DNA from 2 places in the Pseudarthrobacter equi genome. Region 1 is predicted to be linked to the other one. Evidence: predicted binding sites of a transcription regulator. Region 1 holds the regulator's gene; the other holds the start of a gene.
What was found. Region 1 encodes LexA, which represses DNA repair genes until DNA is damaged. Its sites were predicted from a motif close to TCGAACANNTGTTCGA; they were not measured.
Positions count from the first base shown of each region.

Region 2: BLT71_RS12005 (DUF6504 family protein) is a predicted target of LexA. The motif match lies at 1,625-1,640, and genes of this name have one in related genera.

Region 1 is NZ_LT629779.1:1,954,788-1,959,205, forward strand. Features, by position in the region: gene hflX (GTPase HflX) at 1-89, shown strand, start outside; gene BLT71_RS08835 (ATP-dependent DNA helicase) at 82-2,139, shown strand; gene lexA (transcriptional repressor LexA) at 2,238-2,987, opposite strand; gene BLT71_RS08845 (LysM peptidoglycan-binding domain-containing protein) at 3,316-3,705, shown strand; gene BLT71_RS08850 (histidinol-phosphate transaminase) at 3,841-4,418, shown strand, end outside.
Region 2 is NZ_LT629779.1:2,677,578-2,681,995, reverse strand. Features, by position in the region: gene BLT71_RS12025 (SOS response-associated peptidase) at 1-302, shown strand, start outside; gene BLT71_RS12020 (VOC family protein) at 328-750, opposite strand; gene BLT71_RS12015 (chorismate mutase) at 770-1,093, shown strand; gene BLT71_RS12010 (hypothetical protein) at 1,145-1,534, opposite strand; gene BLT71_RS12005 (DUF6504 family protein) at 1,684-2,031, shown strand; gene BLT71_RS12000 (DNA polymerase III subunit alpha) at 2,028-4,418, shown strand, end outside.

The DNA of each region.
Region 1 (4,418 bases):
TGGACCATGTCGAGGCCGGAACCCGGGCGGTGGTGAAGGTCCGCGAGGGCCTGGCCGCCGAACTGGAATCCTTTGCCGTCAATGCCTGAGGCTGTGGCAACTGAATCCAAGGAAACGGCCGGCGGGCAGCTCGTCATCGAGCTGCTCGACCGGGCCGTTTCCGCCATGGGCGGCCAAAGCCGCTCCGGGCAGCATGAAATGGCGCGGCAAGTGGCGCAGGCCATCGAAACGGGAAACCACCTGCTGGTGCAGGCCGGGACCGGTACCGGAAAGTCACTGGCATACCTGATCCCGCTGATCGCCCATGCTCTTGAAAGCAACAAGCCCGCCCTGGTGTCCACGGCCACCCTTGCCCTGCAGACGCAGATTGTGGGCAGGGACCTGCCGCGGCTCCTCAAAGCCATCACCCCGGCCCTCGACCGTCCGGTCAAGGTGGCGCTGGTCAAGGGCCGGTCCAATTACGTGTGCCGGCACAAGCTGGAAGGCGGGTTTCCCTCCGAGGAACCCTCCGAGGGGCAGCTCTTCTCCCTCGGTGAGGACACCAGCGTGCCGCACTTCGCCGCAGCCGCCGGCGGGCCGCAGTCCCAGCTCGGAAAGGAAGTGGTCCGGCTCCGGGAATGGGCGGAAAAGACGTCCACAGGAGACCGGGACGAACTCCTGCCCGGCGTGACGGACCGCGCCTGGAAGCAGGTGTCCGTGACGTCCATGGAGTGCCTGGGCTCCCAGAAATGCCCCCTGGCCGAGGAATGCTTCAGCGAGCTGGCCCGCCAGGACGCTGCCGATGCCGACGTCGTGGTGACCAACCATGCCATGCTCGCGGTCAGTGCGTTCGAGGGACTCGCGGTGCTGCCCGAGTACGACGTTGTGGTGGTGGATGAGGCCCACGAGCTGCAGGACCGGGTTACCGGTGCAGTGTCCGGCCAGCTCTCCGTCGCCATGGTCCACGCCGCTGCCTCAGGCGCCCGCAAACACACGGCGATCACCGTGGACGCGCTCAACGCCGCCGCAGCGAACCTGGAGCTGGCCCTTGCCGGCGTCCCAAGCGGGCTGCTCCCCAACGGACTGAACGACGAACAGCTCGACTGCGTGGACCAGCTGCGCGAGGCCTGCAGGGCGGCGCTGTCCGACTCCAAGGGGGACAGCAGCAACACGGCCGACGGCGGCAGGCAGCTTGCGCGTTCACGCCTGATGCTCATCCTCGAACTGTCCGAACGGCTATTGGCGGCAAAGGAGAACCGCGAGGTCGTGTGGATCTCGCGCGCCGGAACCTTCGATCCCGGCCAGGGCTATACCCAACCTGACGACAGTGCTCCTGCGCTGGTCAATATCGCGCCGTTGTCCGTGGCCGGGAGGCTGCGTGAGGGGCTCTTCGCCGGGCATACAGTGGTCCTGACGTCCGCAACCCTGGCCATCGGTTCTGCCTTCGAGCCCGCCGCCGGGGGATTGGGCCTCGTGGGCGAAGGGGCGCCGGCCTGGACCGGGATCGACGTCGGCTCGCCGTTCGACTATCCCAAGCAGGGGATCCTGTACGTGGCCGGGCACCTGCCCAAGCCGGGCCGTGGTGCGTCACCCGAATCGCTTGCAGAGCTGGAGGCACTCATCCGCGCCTCGAACGGCGGGGCGCTGTGCCTGTTCTCCTCACGGCGGGCAGCCGAAGAGGCGGCCGAAGCACTCCGGCCCAAGCTGGGCATGACGGTCCTGTGCCAGGGCGACTCCACCATGACGGCCCTCGTCAAGCAGTTCGCAGACGAACCGGATACGTGCCTGTTCGGCACCATGTCGCTCTGGCAGGGCGTTGACGTCCCAGGGGTTTCCTGCCGCCTGGTGGTCATCGACCGGATCCCCTTCCCCCGCCCGGACGACCCCCTCATGACCGCCCGCTCCCGGGCCGTGGCGCAGGCAGGCGGCAACGGCTTCATGTCCGTCTCGGCCACCCATGCCGCCATCCGGCTGGCCCAGGGCGCCGGCAGGCTGATCCGCTCCACCGGCGACAAGGGCGTAGTGGCGGTCCTCGATTCCCGCCTGGCCACGGAACGCTACGCCGGGTTCCTGCGCGGCGCCCTGCCGCCCTTCTGGGCCACGACGGACCGCACGACGGCGATCGCGGCCTTGGAGAGGCTGGCCGGGGAAACGCCGTAGGCACCATTTGAAAACCCCAATAAGGAAGGCGCCGTTCCCCGGAACGGCGCCTCCCTTATTGGCTGGACTGCTGTGGCCTGTTGTTGACGGCGGCCACGCTACAGCGAGCGGAGGACCGAAACCACCTTGCCCATGATGGTGGCATGGTCGCCAAGGATCGGTTCGTACTGCGTGTTCTGGGGCAGCAGCCACGTGTGGCCGTCCCGCTGGCGGAACGTCTTGACCGTGGCTTCGTCGTCCAGGAGCGCGGCAACAATGTCGCCGTTCGCGGCATCCGCCTGGCGCCGGACCACCACCCAGTCGCCGTCGCAGATAGCGGCGTCCACCATGGAATCACCGGCCACCTTCAGCATAAACAGTTCGCCCTGGCCCACCAGCTGGCGGGGGAGCGGCATAACGTCTTCCACCACCTGGTCCGCGAGGATGGGGCCGCCGGCGGCGATGCGGCCGACGAGGGGCACCATGGCCGTGTCCAGCGCGGTGGGCAACTCCGTGACGGACGCTGTGATGCCCGTGGAGGCCGCAGCCGCGGGTTCCGCTGCCTGCCTGGCCGCCCTGCCGGTGGTCCCGCCGTCGAGGGTCAGCGGCATCAGGACTTCCATGGCCCGGGGCCGCTTCGGATCACGCCGCAGGTAGCCCAGCTTTTCCAGCTGCGAGAGCTGGTGGGTGACGCTCGAGAGGCTGGCCAGCCCCACGGTGTCCCCAATCTCGCGCATGGACGGCGGGTAGCCGTTGACGTTGACCGAACGCTGGATGGTCTCGAGGATTTTCTTCTGCCGCGGCGTCAAGCCCTTGGCTGTCCTTTTCGGCTGCGAGGTCGCCCTGCCCCCGGTGGCTGCTGCTGCCATGTTCGCCGTTGCCTTTCGGTTGCCACCGGGCTTTCAACTGCACCGGACTAAGTGTTCCCGCCGTCAATGTCAGACCCTGCTGATCAACTTCAGGAGTGGATGTTCCTGCCTCCAAACGTAGGTCAGCCACATGGCTTTTTCAAACATTTGTTCTAGCGAGTCTCGACATTGTTCGTCCATAGGTGCTAAAACTGAATCAAGCAGTATTCGAATATGTGTTCTAACAAGGCGAGCAGCCGTTCGAACACGGAGCCGGTCAGGCAGCACCATGGGGCGGCACCAGCAGGCAACACCAACAGACGCAGTACGGTCCAGGAGGGCTAAGGTCATGTCAGCTACATCCGCTTTCAGGTCACACGGTTTCGACGTTCACGGCAACGGTGCACGGGCCCAGCAGGCGCCGCTGCCACCACTGCGCCTCACGCGGCGGGGCAAGATTGTCCTGATCGGGATTCCCCTGGTGCTGCTGGCAGCGCTCCTGCTGTCACTGGCCGGCTTCTTCAACTCACCGGCCAAGGCCTCCGACTCCGCAGCGGACCTGACCGTGACCCCCACCGTCACGGTCACCGTGCAGCCGGGTGAGTCGCTGTGGGGGATCGCTTCCGACCTCGCGCCCGAGCGGGACGCCAGGGACGTCGTGGCAGATATCGTGCAGCTCAACAACCTGTCCGCCGGGAAGATTCTCCCGGGACAGCAGCTGTACATCCCCACACGCTAGGAATGGTTCGCGGCACGTCTCCCTGGCTGTATCGAAGTCCCGGAACAGCAGGTGTGCTGCCCAGAGCCGACGTTGCATGGGTAGGCGCGGACCGTCACATTTTCGGGCGACCGCACCTCCCACTAAACTGTTCAGGTGAATGACCAGCTTGAACGCCTGAACCGGCTTCCTCTCCGCAGCAACCTCCGGGGCATCACGCCCTACGGTGCCCCGCAGCTGGATGTGCCCATCCTCCTCAACGTCAACGAGAACACCCATGGTGTCCCGGCCGACGTCACAGCCGCCATCACGGCGGCGGTCGCGGAGGCTGCCATCGGCCTGAACCGCTACCCGGACCGGGAGTTCACCGAGCTCCGCAAGGCCCTTGCCGAGTATCTGGGACACGGCCTCGACGAGGCCAACGTATGGGCCGCCAACGGCTCCAACGAAGTGCTCCAGCAGATCCTTCAGGCATTCGGCGGTCCGGGGCGCACGGCCCTCGGCTTCCCGCCCACGTACTCCATGTACCCCCTGCTTGCCAGCGGCACGGACACCGGCTACATCAAGGGCGAGCGTGAGGACGGGTACGGCCTCAGCGCCGAATCGGCCGCCCGCCAGGTCCGGGAACTGAAGCCCAACATCGTTTTCCTGTGCTCACCGAACAACCCCACCGGCACCGGCCTCGGGCTGGACGTGGTGGAAGCGGTTTACAAAGCCGGCGCCGAAAGCCAGGC
Region 2 (4,418 bases), 720 kb from region 1:
CCGGCCAGTGGCTGCTTTCCACGTCCATCCTGACGGCAGACACCCCGCCGCCGGGCTCCGAATCAACCGTGTTCGGGAAACTGACCGCACTCCATGACCGGGTACCGCTGCCCATGGACAGGGACACCATGCAGGCCTGGCTTGATCCGCAGGCTGATGACGCCGCCGCCCTGGTGGACATGGTGCGGTCCGGGGTCAAGGATGTGGCCGCCGACTGGCACGTGGAGTCCGTGGGCAAAGAGGTGGGCAACGTCCGCAACAACGGTCCGGAGCTCATCCGGCCCGTGGAGGCCCTCTTCTAGCAGCCCGGACCGCCGGAACCGGAACTCAGACGGTGACCGTCCCGTCGTCGTCCACTGCCCAGGTGGGGTTGTACGCAACTTCCCAGCGGAAACCGTCCGGATCGGAGAAGTACCCCGTGTAGCCGCCCCACGGCTGGGTGACCGGTTCGCCGGTAACTGCAGCCCCGGCGGCCTTCGCCTCCTCCAGGACCCGGTCCACCTCATCGGCGGCGTGCACGTTATGGCTCAGGGTGATGCAGGGGACCGGTCCGGGAGCGTCCACCCCGGCCTCGGCGTGCATCTGGCCCGCATCCCACAGGGAAAGCACCAGCCCGTGGTTGGCCTGGATGAAAACGACTTCGCCGGGGACCTCCCGGTGCACGGGCCACCCGAGACCGTCGACATAAAAGGCCCGGGAGGCCGGAACACTGCGGACACCTAGCGAGATGAAGTCGACTCTGGGTTGCATGCTTCGATACTGTCAGAAGATGGCAACAATTCAAGGAAACGACCGGGATGCACTGGCCGACAAGGAACAGCTCGCCGCAGTCCGAATTGCCGTGGATGAGGTGGACGACCAGATCGTCACCCTTATTGCGCGCCGCGAACGCCTGATCAGGATCGCCGGCACCCTCAAGGGTGACGACGCCGAAGTCCGCGCACCGGACCGCGTGGAGAAAATCATCCAGCATGTCCGCTCGGCAGCTGAGAAGAAGGACATCGACCCGGACATCGTGGAAGCGACGTACCGGGCAATGATCTCCGGATTCATCGAACTGGAGCTCCGGGTCCACCACGAAGACAACGGCTGACCCGCCCGGGCCACCCCTCCTTACCCTGCAGCTGCAACGCTGCGGGGAACCCTAGAGGTTTTCGTCCACCTTCACGCCGGACTGGAAGTCCCGCCCGTCAGCCTCGCTGAAGCCTGTCATCACATGGCCCTTGCCGAGGCCATTGATTGCTGCCATGGGGAAGTTGCCTGTGATGGTGCTGCCTGAATGGCTGACGCCGCCCAGGTCATAGTTCTCCTCACAGTTCTGTTCGTGGTTAAACGAAAAGAAGGCTATGGCCTCCCCGTTCATGAATTCAATGCCCAGCCGGCGCTGGGATGAGTAGTCCGGACTCGCCGCCACAAGACCCACCACGTAGGCGCCGGAACCGGGGATGTTGCCGTCTATATCGAACGTGGCCACCAGCGTGGAGTCCTGTGCCTTGATGCTGACTTGTTTGAGGAGTGCGTCAGAGGTGCTCATGCACCCATCCTGCTCCCTGCAGAACTGTCAGTCCACCCCCTGAACCACGATTCTATGCATTGGGTGGGGCCGGGCGTAGACTGGAGATATTCGAACACATATTCGAATATTTTCCCCAGTTTGCAGTACCAGCCAGTCCCGGAGGCGCCATGGGCATGTTCAGCGAATCAGTTGATGTCGCCTGCACCTCCGACGGTCTTCCCCAGAGCCTTGTATGGGCAGGGTGTACCTATGACATCTGCGCCGAACCCCTCCGATGGTACGAACGCCGCCAATGGTGGGCTGAGGAAAGCCGGGTTCCCCTGGGGAGCGGCCCCGGGATGGTGGATCACGAAATCTGGCGGATCCAGGTCCTGCCCCAGGCTTCGCCAGGACATCTGCCCGGCAGGGAAAGCCAGCCCATGGAACCACTCACGCTTGACCTCACCCGCCACATCCGCAGTGGCAGGTGGCGGCTGCTGCGCATCCACGACGCCCTTCGACCCAGAACAGCATGAGTTTCACGCACCTGCATGTCTCCACCGCCTTCAGCGCGCACTATGGAGTCTCCTGGCCGGAGGAACTGGCCCAGGCCGCCGCTGACGACGGCGCCTCCGCGCTGGCCTGCACAGACCGCGACGGGCTATACGGCACCATTAAGCACCTCAAGGCCTGCATGGCCGCGGGGATCGACCCCATCGTTGGGGTGGACCTTGCGGTGCTGGACGACGACGGCGATCGCCGCACCGAGGTCGCCGGACGGGTTGTGGTGCTCGCCAAGGGGCACAACAACGGTGCCGGCTACAGGGCGCTCTGCCGGCTGATCTCAGATGCCCACTCCCGGACGTCCGGCAAGGCCGGGGGTGCCATCCCCGTGGCAGTGACCCGGGCAGAACTGGCCTCAAGGACCCTCGACCCCCAAACGCTCAAACCAGTCCTGGTGGTCCTCATCGGGCCAGACTCCGACGTGGGGCGTGCCATGGGAGGAAGGCGATACCTGCGTCCACGCACCCTGTTCAAGCAATGGCTCGATGCCATGCCCGCTGGGACAGTGGTGGCAGAGATTGTTTCCCAGCTCAGCGCCCCCGGGTCACCCCTGAGCACCGCCCACGCGGTAAGGATGCTTCGACTCGCCGAAGAACACCGTGTTCCTGCGGTCCTCACCAATGCCGTCAGGTATTGCGGAGCGGACGGAGCGCCCACTGCCGACGTCCTCGACTCCGCACGCACGCTCAAATCCCTTCCCGAACTGGCCGGCGAACCCCTCCTGCAGCCCACCGGCCAGGGATGGCTGAAAACCTCAAACCACATGCGCCGGCTTGCCCAGGAAGTCATTTCCGCTGCAGGCTACGGCGCCGCAGACCTTACGCAGCTCCTTGCACAGACCGAGGCGCTCGCCGATGCCTGCCGCATCGATCCTGCCAGTGACATGGGGTGGAAGCAGCCGGTCGTTCCGGAAGCGTCCATCATCGGGATCAACCAGGACCCCGCCCTGGAACTGGTCCAACGGTGCCATGCCGGAATCGCCAGGCGCTTCCCGGGTATTACCGGTACCGCTGAGCAAACCATGCTCACCAGGCTCGAGCATGAGCTGGGGATCATCCGCAACCTCAACTTCTCCTCCTACTTCCTGACCGTGGCTGAAGTCTCCAGGATGATCCAGGACATGGGAGTTCGTGCCGCAGCAAGAGGCTCAGGTGCATCCAGCCTGGTCAACTACCTGATTGACGTCAGCCAGGTAAATCCGCTGCAGCATGATCTGATATTTGAGCGTTTCCTGTCCCAGGACAGGGCCACCCTGCCGGATATCGATATCGACGTCGAAAGCGCCGAGCGCCACAATGTATACCGCAAAATCTTCGAACGGTTCGGGGCTGAGCGGGTCACCCTGATGAGCATGCAAAACGGATACCGGGCCAGGGGAGCAGTCCGCGATGCCGGCCTCGCCCTGGGAATGGACGGCGACGAGGTGGGGGAGATTGCCAAGCAGCTGTGGCGCTTTTCCGCAGGGAAATTCCGTGAAGCGCTCCAGGAAAAACCAGAACTGCGCGAATTCGCCGGACGGGTGGAACAACGGGACACAGACGGCAACCAGCAACTGGATCTCCTGGTGGACCTGACTGAACGCCTTGATCGGCTGCCCCGCCATATCTCCATGCACCCCTGCGGAGTGATCCTGGGTGACGCCACCCTGCTGGACCGCACCCCGGTCCAGCCCAGCGGGTTGGGGCTGCCCATGAGCCAGTTCGACAAACATGACATGGATCCCATGGGAATGCTGAAGCTTGATGTCCTGGGCGTCAGGATGCAGAGCGCCATGGCGTTTGCCGTCCGTGAAATCATCCGGATCCATCCCTCCAAGAGCGACGTTGTAGCAGCAGGGCACCATGCTCCCGGTCCGGAAGGGGCCGGCCCTGACTACATCGCGGATAACGGGCACATCGATCTCAATGCTGTTCCGCTGGACGACGAAGCCACGTTCGAACTCATTAGGAGTACCCATACACTCGGATGTTTCCAGATCGAGTCTCCCGGGCAGCGGGAACTGATCGGCAAAATGGCACCCCGGGAATTCAACGACCTCATCATCGACATCTCCCTGTTCCGGCCGGGGCCCATGAAATCAGACATGGTCCGGCCTTTCCTGGAGCACCGGCACGGCTTCGCCCCCGAGGTATATCCCCACCCGGACCTCAAGCCAGTCCTTGCCGAAACCCACGGGGTCACGGTGTTCCATGAACAGATCCTCAAGACCTTCGATGTCATGACCCACTGCGGGCTTGCCCGTGCCGACGAGTTCCGGCGTGCCCTGGGCAATGAAAACCGCGAACCCGCTGTGGAGGAGTTCTTCCGCAAGGCAGCCCGCGCCAAAGGGTATGCCCACGAGGTGGTGGACAAAGTTTGG